One region of the Thermobifida halotolerans genome, then DNA from elsewhere that is predicted to be linked to it. Evidence: predicted binding sites of a transcription regulator. Region 1 holds the regulator's gene; the other holds the start of a gene.
The links. The regulator LexA, encoded in region 1, represses DNA repair genes until DNA is damaged. The targets are predictions, from matches to a motif close to TCGAACANNTGTTCGA.
Positions count from the first base shown of each region.

Region 2: NI17_RS13895 (DUF6504 family protein) is a predicted target of LexA. The motif match lies at 2,083-2,098, and genes of this name have one in related genera.

Region 1 covers NZ_CP063196.1:2,982,000-2,987,820, forward strand. The annotation lists gene NI17_RS13360 (vitamin B12-dependent ribonucleotide reductase) at 1-1,712, opposite strand, end outside; gene nrdR (transcriptional regulator NrdR) at 1,837-2,298, opposite strand; gene NI17_RS13370 (LysM peptidoglycan-binding domain-containing protein) at 2,521-3,075, opposite strand; gene lexA (transcriptional repressor LexA) at 3,331-4,101, shown strand; gene NI17_RS13380 (hypothetical protein) at 4,479-5,282, opposite strand; gene NI17_RS13385 (hypothetical protein) at 5,382-5,821, opposite strand, start outside.
Region 2 covers NZ_CP063196.1:3,101,427-3,107,247, forward strand. The annotation lists gene cobC (Rv2231c family histidinol phosphate aminotransferase CobC) at 1-532, opposite strand, end outside; gene NI17_RS13885 (GNAT family N-acetyltransferase) at 738-1,292, opposite strand; gene NI17_RS13890 (hypothetical protein) at 1,584-1,727, shown strand; gene NI17_RS13895 (DUF6504 family protein) at 1,746-2,018, opposite strand; gene NI17_RS13900 (serine/threonine-protein kinase) at 2,331-4,325, shown strand; gene NI17_RS13905 (quinone oxidoreductase family protein) at 4,378-5,343, shown strand; gene NI17_RS13910 (SPFH domain-containing protein) at 5,393-5,821, opposite strand, start outside.

The DNA.
Region 1 (5,821 bases):
AGCTTCACCAGGGAGAAGTCCGGTTCGATGCCGGTGGTGTCGCAGTCGAGCATGAAGGAGATGGTGCCCGTCGGGGCGAGCAGGCTCGCCTGGGCGTTGCGCCAGCCGTTCTGCTCGCCGGTGCGGAGGCACTCCTGCCAGGCGCGGGTGGCGGCGGTGTGGATCGGCTGCTCCATCTCGCCGACGGTGCGCAGGTCGTCGTTGGCCGCGGCGTGCTTGCGCATGACGCGCTTGTGGGCCTCGGCGTTCTTGGCGTAGCCGTCGTAGGGGCCCACCACCCCGGCCAGTTCGGCGCTGCGCCGGTAGGCGACGCCGGTCATGAGGGAGGTGATGGCGGCGGCCACCGCGCGTCCGCCGTCGGAGTCGTAGGCGTGCCCGGTGGCCATGAGCAGCGCGCCCAGGTTGGTGTAGCCGATGCCGAGCTGGCGGAAGGCGCGGGTGGTCTCGCCGATCTTCTCGGTGGGGAAGTCGGCGAAGGTGATGGAGATGTCCATCGCCGTGATGACCAGCTCGGTGAGCCGCTCGAAGTCCTCGACCCGGAAGGAGCCGTCCTCGTCGAGGAACTTCATCAGGTTGATGGAGGCCAGGTTGCAGGAGGAGTTGTCCAGGTGGACGTACTCGGAGCAGGGGTTGCTGGCGCTGATGCGGCCGCTTTCGGGGGTGGTGTGCCAGTCGTTGATGGTGTCGTCGTACTGGACGCCCGGGTCGGCGCACTCCCAGGCGGCCCTGGCCATCTTGTGGAACAGCTCCTTGGCCCTGACCGTGGCGACGGTCTCTCCGGTGGTGCGGGCGACCAGGCCGAAGTCGGAGTCGCTCTCGACCGCGCGCATGAAGGAGTCGGAGACCCGCACGGAGTTGTTGGCGTTCTGGTACTGGACGCTGACGATGTCGGCGCCGCCCAGGTCCACGTCGAACCCGGCGTCGCGCAGGGCGCGGATCTTGCGCTCCTCACGCGCCTTGCACTCGATGAACTCCTCGATGTCGGGGTGGTCGACGTCGAGGACGACCATCTTGGCCGCGCGCCGGGTGGCGCCGCCGGACTTGATCGTTCCGGCGGAGGCGTCGGCGCCGCGCATGAAGGAGACCGGACCGGAGGCGGTTCCGCCGGAGGAGAGCAGCTCCTTGCTGGAGCGGATGTGGGAGAGGTTCACGCCCGCGCCGGAGCCGCCCTTGAAGATGATCCCCTCTTCCTTGTACCAGTCGAGGATCGACTCCATGGTGTCGTCCACGGAGAGGATGAAGCAGGCGGAGACCTGGGCCTTCGACGAGGTGCCGACGTTGAACCAGACCGGGGAGTTGAAGCTGAACATCTGGTGGACGAGGGCGTGCTTGAGCTCGTGGTCGAAGATCTCGGCGTCCTCGTCGGTGGCGAAGTAGCCGTGCTCGCGGCCGGTCGCGGTGTAGGTGTTGACGACGCGGTCGACGAGCTGCTTGAGGCTCCACTCGCGCTGCGGGGTGCCCAGCGCGCCGCGGAAGTACTTGCTGGCCACGATCTGGGTGGCGTTCATCGACCAGCTCTTGGGGAACTCGACCCCGTTCTGCTGGAAGTTGACCGAGCCGTCGCGCCAGTTCGTCATGACGACGTCGCGGCGTTCCCACTCGACGGTGTCGTAGGGGTGGACTCCGGGCGTGGTGAAGACGCGCCGGATCTTCAGTCCCCTGCGTGGTTTCCTGCCTTTGCGCGTGGCAGAGCCGCTCACCGTCTCGGTCATCTCGCTCTGTTCCCCCTCTGTGAAAGGTGTACCCGAATGGCGGTCGCCGTCCGGTCCGCCGTTGGCCGCGGCGGCGCCGCTCTGTGGTTCTGGGCCGGTGGGACGCCGTGACGGCGTCGGTGGGTCATCCCTGCGAGGTGGTGCGCTCGGCGCGCAACTCCGCGATCTCGTGTTCGAAGTCCTCCAGGGACTCGAAGCTGCGGTAGACGCTCGCGAAGCGCAGGTAGGCGACCTCGTCGAGTTCACGCAGCGGCCCCAGGATGGCCAGTCCGATCTCGTGGGAGGGGACTTCGGCGGCTCCGCGGCCGCGGATGGCCTCCTCGACGCGCTGCCCGAGAACCGCGAGGGCGTCCTCGCTGACGGGGCGCCCCTGGCAGGCGCGTCGGACTCCGGCGATGATCTTGCCGCGGGAGAACGGTTCGGTGACTCCCGACCGCTTGGCGACCATGAGCAGCACGGTCTCCTGGGTGGTGAACCGCTTCTCGCAGGCCGGGCAGGAGCGACGGCGCCGGATCGCCGCGCCTTCCTCGGCGGCGCGGCTGTCGATCACCCGGGTGTCCTGGTTCTGGCAGAAGGGGCAGCGCACCGTCGCTCATCCTTCCCAGGTCATCACCGGAAAAACACAAATTGTGGATGCTCTCACCCACACAGGCACCAGATGTAGTGGTGGTTAACCTACGGCTTCGGCGATCCCGCACGCAACTCGGGCGGGGGCCGCTCGGCGTGTCGCAGACAGGGAGCGGACGGGCCTCCGGCGGGTCGTGGTGGTGGTTCCGCCGGGCTGCTCCGCGGTGAGCTGCGGGAACGCTCAGGGGGAGGGAAGTACGAGTTCCTGGCCGGGTTCGAGCACCGGTCCGGAGAGTCCGTTGATCTCGACGATCTCGTCCACGGTCTTGCGCGGGTCCTCCGAGGGCCGCGCCCGCTCGGCGATCTCCCAGAGCGTGTCCCCCTCGTCGACGACGACGGTGGGGGGCTGCTCGGGCAGGTGGAAGAAGTTCTCGGTGGAGGCGTCGGCGCTGGAGGCGCCCAGGGTCACGGCGATCAGGGAGAGGAGGCCGACCCCCGCCACGGCGGCCGCTCCGAGGAGGGAGAACAGGACCACCCTGCCGCGTCTGGTCAGCCGGGGCGGGCCGCCGGGGGCGGGACGGGCGGCCCTGTCGCGGCCGGGGGAGCCCAGTTCGGGAAGGTCGTCCAGCGCCCGGGGCGCCGACGCGGGGGCGTCCCATTCGGGGATCTCGCGGGACCAGTCGTAGAGGTTCGCCCCGGAACCGGCACGGGTGCGCGCAGCGCCTCCCGTGGAGCGGCGGGAGGAACGGCCGACTGCGGGTGGCGTGGAGGTGGGCGGCAGAGCGGATTCGGACATGGTCTTCCCCTTCGGGCCTCCGTCCGCTAGAACTGGCGTTCGATTACTACCGCATTCCGGGAAATTTTTCAGCACCATCTCGAACGTTTGTTTGATATTGCTTTGTGCAGGGACTAACGTGGAGTGTGTTTCGCTCCGGTAGAGCGCCGGTGTCGGTCATGTCACACCGCCGCACTCGACACTCGGAACGAGCACCGATGTCACAGCCAGCCGACAGTCCACGACCGAGGACACCGACCGCCGAGGAGGCCGGACGTGCCGGAGGAGAACCACGGAGCGCAGAAACCTCGCGCGGAGGAGAAGTCTTCCGTCTCCGCACTCCGCCCAGTCCGCACGGAGCCCGATTCCGCTCAGACCTCCGCAAAGGAGGCGGACGCCGCTCCGACACTCACCGACCGCCAGCGAAGTGTCCTGAACGTCATCCACCGCTACGTGCGTGAGCGCGGATACCCGCCGTCCATCCGGGAGATCGGTGACGCGGTGGGACTGTCCAGCCCCTCAAGTGTCGCGCACCAGTTGAAGGTGTTGCAACGCAAGGGCTACCTCCACCGCGACCAGAATCGCCCAAGGGCCGTGGAAATTCGCATTCCGGGCCAATCCCCCGTGCGTTCCCAGAACGAACTCGGCGACGTGCCGGGCGCGGACTCCCCCGGCACGGTCGACATCCCGCTTCTGGGGCGCATCGCAGCAGGTGGTCCGATCCTGGCCGAGGAGTACGTCGAGGACGTCCTCAACCTGCCCCGCCAGCTTGTCGGCGAGGGAGCGCTGTTCATGCTCACCGTCGTGGGCGACTCGATGGTCGACGCCGCCATCACCGATGGTGACCTGGTGGTTGTCCGGCAGCAGCCCGACGCCAACAACGGTGACATCGTGGCCGCGCTGCTGGGCGACGAGGCCACGGTCAAGGTCTTCAAGCGTGACGGAGAACACGTCTGGCTGCTGCCCCGTAACAGCGCCTACGAGCCGATCAACGGCGATTCCGCGACCATCCTGGGCAAGGTCGTCACCGTGCTCCGCAAGGTATAACGACTTCGCTTCGGTTCGGTACGGTCCCGTGATCCGCACCGGAAACGGCGGCCTGAACCCCCGTCTCGTGGCGTCGCCGCCGGGAAGCCAGGAGCACGGCGAGGCCTTCCGGGAGTCCGGGGCGGGCCGCCACCGGTCGGCGGAACAGTGACCGGCGCGCGCAGCGCCCCGCCGCCGCGGACAGTCCGACAAAGAGCAATCCCGCACCACGGGTCCCGAGCCCGTGGTGCGGGATTGCTCTCACTGCGCGGGAGGAGACGCGGCCGGATCGGTCGCCTCGCGCGTCGGCCCGCTCCGCCGCCGACTTCCCTCGGGTGCGGCTCCCCGCAGCGGTGTCCCAACTCCGGTCCGGAACGCGGCCCCGGACCGGAGGAGGACTACCGGTAGTCGCCCTGCGCGATCACGTCCAGGGTGGCGCGGGCCAGGTTCTCGGCCTCCTCGATCGCCTTGGTCTCGGGCAGCGGCCTCCCTCCGCTCATCTCGTCGTAGCAGGAGGCGAGGGAGAGGTTCTCCAGGTAGGTGGCCACACATCCGACCTCGTTCTCGGTGTCGTACCAGGACACGGCGCCGTCCCCGAGCCCGGTGACCGTCTCCGTGGAGTAGTCGCCGGAGTACAGTTCCAGATCCCGGTCGGTGTCGTACCGAAGCGGGTCGTTGACCACGATCGTGAGGAGGTAGTAGTTGCCGTCACCGGAGGAGTTGGCGTTGGTCCAGGTGCAGTGGTAGCCCTCCCACCAGTCGTCGCCCTCGGTGTCGACGTCCTCGACCTTCAGGCTGTGTCCGGGGACGAGGCGGTCCAGTTCGTCGTGCTCGGCGACGGCGCACTCCGGGAGGGTGGTGAAGTCTCCCTGCGGGGCCGGTGTGGCCGACTCCTCCGGCTCCCGGCTCCCCTCGTCCTCGGGTTCCCGGGTCTGTCCGGCCACGGGGGACTGCCCGTCGCTGTTCTGCTCGTCGCCTCCCCGGAGGGCGAACACCACGATGAGCCCCGCCACCGCCAGGACCGCGGCGGCGCCCCCGATGACGCCGGCGATCAGGCAGCCGTTGGTCTTCCTCGGCGGGGGCGGATAGCCTCCCGCCCCGTACTGGGGGGTGAACTGCTGCTGACCGTAGGGGGGTTGCGGAGAACCGTACGGCTGACCGTACGGGGGCTGCGGGCCACCGGGGGGAGGCTGTTGGGTCATTGGGTTGTCCTCGCTGGATGAATCGGCGGATGATCCGCGTGGTTGACGGTGCGGGGCGGTCCGGTGTCCTCGCGGGGCGTCGGCCGCGCAGGGGCGGACTCAGTCCTGTTCGAGGGAGGCCACGATCTCGCGCGCCACGGTCAGGGCTCCCTCCACGGCCTCGTTCTCGGCGACCTCCCGGCTCGCGGCGAAGTCGGTGCTGGCCTCGTAGCAGGTGGAGACCATGAGGTTGGACAGCCGCACCGCCACGCACCCGTGCAGCGTCGTGGTGTCGTACCACTGGACGGCCTCGTCTCCCAGGTCCTCGACGGTGCGCACCGAGTTCCCCTCGGGTTCGCGCCCCAGGTCCGCCTGGGCCGAGGTCTCCCCGCTGAAGCCCGGACGGTTGCCGCTGCGGACGAACGCCACACTCACACTGGAGGGGAGTCCGGCGGACTCCTGCGTGGTGGTCCACCGGCACTGGTTGCCGTCCCACCAGTCGGCTCCTCCGGTGTCGATCGGGGCGTCGAGATCGACCTGGTATCCCTTGACGAGTCCGT
Region 2 (5,821 bases), 120 kb from region 1:
GCGACTCGGGCTCCCCCGGGACGCAGTCGGCGAACGCCTCGTCCACGACGAGTGTCCGTCCCGGGCGGGCGAGCTTGGCCAGGGTTCCGGCGGAATGCAGCACCGACGTGGGATTGGTGGGGTTGCCGACCACGACGAGGTCGGCGTCCTCGGGGATGGCGTCGGGGTCGAGGGCGAAGTCGCCGTCCAGGATGGTCCGCTCGACCGGGTGCCCGGCTGCGCGCAGCGCCGCCTCGGGTTCGGTGAACTGGGGGTGCACCACGACCGCGCGGCGCGGGGTGAGGGCGCGCGCCACCAGGACGAACGCCTCGGCGGCACCCGCGGTGAGCAGCACCTCCCCGGGGGTGCGGCGGTGGCGGCTGGCCACCGCCCGGCGGGCGGGCGCGGGATCGGGGTAGGCGGCCAGGTCCGCGACGGAGGCGGCGATGCGTTCGGCCAGCCATCGCGGCGGGGTCCGGTCGCGCACGTTGACCGCGAAGTCGAGCAGACCGTGCCCGACCTCGGAATCGCCGTGGTGGCGCAGATCGACCATGTGACCTCGCGTTCCCCCGATACGCTGGACGTCCTCGACGACCGAACCTACCTCCCCGCCGTGTCCGGACCCGCTCCTCCCCTCCGTTGCCGCGCCCGCGCGGCGACCGTGCGCGCTCCACCGGGCACGCGGCGCCACCGGTTCCGGCCGCCCCGCCCCGAGGGCACCTGGGCGCTCTCCTTCCCCGGCTTCCCGTCGGGGTTCCTCAGCCCGCCAGGTCCGGGCGGATGGCGCTGTAGACGGCCAGGTCGGTGCGGCCGCGGTGCAGCGGCATGGAGTTGCGTTCGATTCCCTCGTAGACGTATCCGGCCTTCTCCGCGACGCGGCGCGAGGCGGTGTTGGCCGTGGCCGCCTTGAGCGCGACGCGCTCGAACCCCTGGTCGAGCAGCGCCCAGCGGGTGACGGCGACCACCGCCTCGGGGGCCAGTCCCCTGCCGCGCAGGTCCGGAGCCAGCAGGTAGCCGATCTCGGTGACGCGCGCCGCCCAGTTGGTGCGAACCAGCCCGAAGGACCCGACGTAGCGCCCGGTCTCCCTGCACACGGCCGCCCACTGCTGGCCGTCGCCGGTCGCCCGTATGGCCGGGGCGGTCTCGACGCACCAGGTGACGGCGTCGGAGCGGGTGTAGGGCTGTCCGGGCGCGGGAATCGGCAGCCAGCGCTGGGTGAGCGGGTCGCGGGCGGCCCGCAGCACGTCGTCGACGTCTCCTTCGGTGAAGGCACGCAGGAGCATGCGGTCCGTCTCCAGGATGACGCTGGGCATGATCGGGTCGGTGGGCACATCGCTCCTTCTCGGGCGGCCGCCCTCGGAGCCCGCGGAACCGGGTCTTCGGCAACGGCGTGGTGACCGCCTTCTCGTACCGCGGATCCGCGTGCCCGCACCGGGTGACGGCCGTCCGTCAGTGTGCCAAGACGGCCGCCTCCCGCCAACAGCGCCCCGCCGGAACGGGTGGTGAGAGCGGTGCGGCAACCGACGCCCCTGCTTCTCGAGCGCCCCGGCGATTTGGCAGGGTGTTAGGCGAATGCCCCTGTCGTCCCTCCCCCGGAGTGCCCTGTGGTCTGGCTCTTACTCGCCGGTGTCCTGGCCGTGGTTCTCGTCCCGCTCCTCGTGCTCTTCGTCCGCCTCATCCGCCTGCCGTCCCCCACGGTCCTGCGGCGGCACGACGCCCGGAGCGCGGACGACGGCGGGGGCGACTGAGTCGCGGCCGCCGTCCCGTCACATGGTCACCCTGGCCAGCAGCCAGGTCCCGGTGGTGGAGTCGTGGCGCAGTTCGTAGAGGCCGGAATCCGCCCCCGCCCCGGCGCGCACCCGCCAGAAGGTCCGCTCGGGAGGCCGCCTTCCGTCTCCGGAGGAGATGTCCGAGCGCACCGTGACCCAGTGGTCGAGGATCTGCCGGACCACGTGGAGCCGCCCCTGCCAGACGAACCGCGTCGGCCTTCCGTCGTGCTCCCACACCTGCACCGGCACGCCGTAGACCCGTCCCGTCATCACCGCTCCCATGAACCCCCCAAAGCGTGCGCGCCCCCACCGGCGTTCGGATCACGATCCGGATTCGAACACATGTTCCAATGATAGTGGAGAACACCGCCGGGCAGGAGCGAAACGCCCGATGCTCCGGCGCTGTCCGGCCCCGGCCACTCCTCCCCCCACCGGTCGCGCCCTGTCGCCCGCCCGTGGTTCACTGCTGGCGTCACCCCTTCGGACCGGTGCCGCCTCCCACACCTCACACCGCATCCGCCCACACCGGGGCTCGCTACGCTGTGGAAGGCGGACCGCAGCATTCACAAAGGAACCCCCACTGTGACGCCAAACGGGCACGAGCGCGCCAGGCCCCTCCGCACCGGCGACCCGACCGAACTGGGTGGGTACCGCATCGTCGGCCGTCTGGGGCGGGGCGGCATGGGAACGGTCTACCTCGGCAGGAGCGCGGAGGGACGCACTGTCGCGATCAAGCTGATCCACCCCGACCTCAGCGACGACACCGCGTTCCGGCGGCGCTTCGCACGCGAGGTGGCGGCGGCCCGGCGGGTCGCCCGGTTCTCCACCGCCGCGGTGATCGACGCGCGGCTGGACGGCGACCCGCTGTTCATCGTCTCCGAGTACGTCGCGGGCCCCAACCTGGCCGAGGCGGTCAAGACCGGTGGTCCCATGCACGGCGGCACCCTGGAGAGCCTGGCCATGGGGGTGGCCGCGGCACTCACCGCGATCCACGGCGCGGGCGTGGTCCACCGCGACCTCAAACCCGCCAACGTCCTGCTGTCCTCGGTGGGACCGAAGGTGATCGACTTCGGCATCGCCCGGGCGATGGACGACGACAGCGCCGTCACCCGCTCCAGCCAGCTCATGGGCACCCCCGCCTACCTCGCTCCCGAACTCATCGCGGGGGAGCCTCCGGCGACGCCGTCCGACATCTTCTCCTGGGGCTGCCTGGTCGCCTACGCCGGAACCGGGCGGGCGCCCTTCGACGGGCCCACCGTTCCGGCGGTGCTGCACCAGATCATCTCCGAGCCGCCCAACCTGTCGGGGCTCGACCCGGCCATGCGGGAACTGGTCGAGAGCGCCCTGGGCAAGTTCCCCGACAACCGTCCCACCGCCCAGGAGCTGCTCAACCGGCTGATCGGGCAGGAGGCGCCGAGCCCGGACGCCGTCCACGAGACCGTGGCGCGCTCCTGGACCCCGCCGTCGGTCGCGCGCCCCGCCCCCGAGAGCACGCCTTCGGGGCCGAACCCGGCCGCGCACGCCGTCGCCGCCCCGCCCGCGGGCACTCCCCCGACCGGACAGCCCGCCGCCGCCGCGCCTCCGCCCGGTCAGCTCCCCGGTCCCCCGGGCACTCCCCCGACCGGGCAGCCCGCCGCCGCGCCTCCGGTCCCGGGCGGGACCGGAACAGCCGCACACGTTCCCGGCACACCACCCGGGGGGCAGCGGCGTCCGGGCGACAACGCCCTTCCCGAGTCCCCGGCCCCCTGGGGCGGCCCCGGGCAGGACACTCCTCGGCTCCGCCGCCGCAGGAGGCTCCACCCGGGAAAGGCGGTGGGCGCGGGCGCGACGGCGCTCGCCCTGGTGGCCGCGGCGGTCCTCGGCGGCGTGTGGCTGTTCGGCGGCCCGGGCGTCCCCCAGGGCATCCAGATCTACGCCGACGACTTCACCACGCGCGACGGCTGGGACGACCGCGACTTCGACCCCGAGAACACCTTCTACCGGTGGGGCTACCACCAGGGCGGCTACGCGCTCAGCGCCGACGGGGACTCCCAGCCCGCCACCGGCTACCCGGCGCCCGTCGACGACCTGCCCGAGCAGGTGCGGATCAGCGCCACCGCCCGGGTGCTGTCCGGACCGGCCTACGGGACGTTCGGGCTGTACTGCTTCCGCAACGACGACGGCGACGACAACACCACCGCCTACACCGCCAGCGTGCGGGTGGACGGCACCGAGGCGGAGATCCGGCGCGACGGGGGACCGCAGGGCTCCACCCACCTGGAGCGCGTCACCGGAGACCCCCTCCCCGGGTTCGCCGGAACCCCCGGGGACGCGGAGGAACCGGCCGTCAACACGCTCGACTTCACCTGCGAACTGGACGCCGAGACCGACACGATCGGCCTCAACCTGTGGATCAACGGCGAACACGTGCTGGAGGCTGTCGACGGCAACCCGCTGCCCCACGACGGCGAGGGCGCCCCGCAGACCGGCATCACTGCGGCCCGGGGCGTCGGAGGGGGCGGCGACATCGTGGTGGTTTTCGACGACTTCGCGGTGTACCGACTGGGTGACGGAGAAACCGGGGACCCGGAAGGGTAACGTCTGCCCCGTCGAGTCCTGACGGATCCCGTGAGTTTCGAGGAGGCCACGCATGCGCGCCATCGTTGTCGAGGAGACCGGCGGCCCCGAGGTCCTGCGTCCCGCCGAGGCGCCCGACCCGGTGCCCGGTCCCGGCCAGGTCGTCGTCGACCTGGCGGCCCGCGGGGTCAACTTCATCGAGATCTACCAGCGCTCCGGCGTCTACCCGGTGCCCACCCCGTGGATTCCCGGCAGCGAGGGCGCGGGCGTCGTCAGCGCCGTCGGTGAGGGCGTCAGCGGGGTGACCGTCGGCTCGCGGGTGGCGTCGGTGGCGTTCCGGGGCTCCTACGCCGAGCGCGCCGTCGTCGACGCCGACAACCTCGTCCCGGTCCCCGACGGCGTCTCCACCGACCAGGCCGCCGCGGTCCTGCTCCAGGGGCTCACCGCCCACTACCTGACCCACTCGACCTATCCCGTGCAGAGCGGCGACACCGTGCTGGTGCACGCGGCGGCCGGTGGGACGGGCCAGCTCATCACCCAGCTCGCCAAGATGCGCGGCGCCCGGGTGATCGGCACGGTGTCCACCGAGGCCAAGGAGCGTCAGGCCCGCGAGGCGGGAGCCGACGAGATCGTCCGCTACACCGAGTTCGACGTGGTCGAGGAGGTCCGGCGGCTGACCGACGGCGAGGGCGTGCCCGTGGTCTACGACGGTGTGGGCGCCGCCACCTTCGACGCGAGCCTGGCCTGCCTGCGTCCCCGCGGGGTGCTCGTGCTGTTCGGGCAGTCCAGCGGCGTCGTCCCGCCGTTCGACCCGCAGCGGTTGAACGCGGCCGGATCGGTCTACCTGACCCGGCCGTCCCTGGGCCACTACACCAGGACCCGGGAGGAGTTGCTGGAACGCTCCTCCGACGTGCTCGGTCTGGTCTCGACCGGCGGGCTCGCCGTGCACGTGGGCGGGCACTACCCGCTGGCCGAGGCGCACCGCGCGCACACCGACCTCGCCTCCCGGGCGACCACTGGCAAGCTGCTGCTGGTCTAGGACCTGCCCGGCGGTGAGCCGGCGGCCCGCGGCCGGCACGGCCGTCGACTCACCGTTCGCCGCGCCCCCGTTCGGGCAGGCCCGCCGGTCCCGCCGCCGCCTGCGCCTCGGCCTTGGCCTCGGCCACCGCCTCGGCCGCGCTGTCGGCGGCCTGGTCGACGGCGCGCAGCGCGTCGGCGCCGCCCTCCTGGCCCGAGGTGAGCTCCGGGGTCGCCCCCGCCTCCTCGTCCTCGCGCTCCGTCTCCTCGGGGGCGGACTCGGCGCGGTCGCCGTCGGCGGAGGGAGCGAACGCCCTGCTGAGGTTCTGGACGGCCTGGGTGAGCTCGCCGGGGATGACCCAGAAGGTGTTGCCCTCGCCCTGGGCGAGCGTCGGCAGCGTCTCCAGGTACTTGTAGGCCAGCAGCTTGGAGTCGGCGTTGTTGGCGTGCACCGCCCGGAACACCCGCTCGATGGCCTTGGCCTCGCCGTCGGCGCGCAG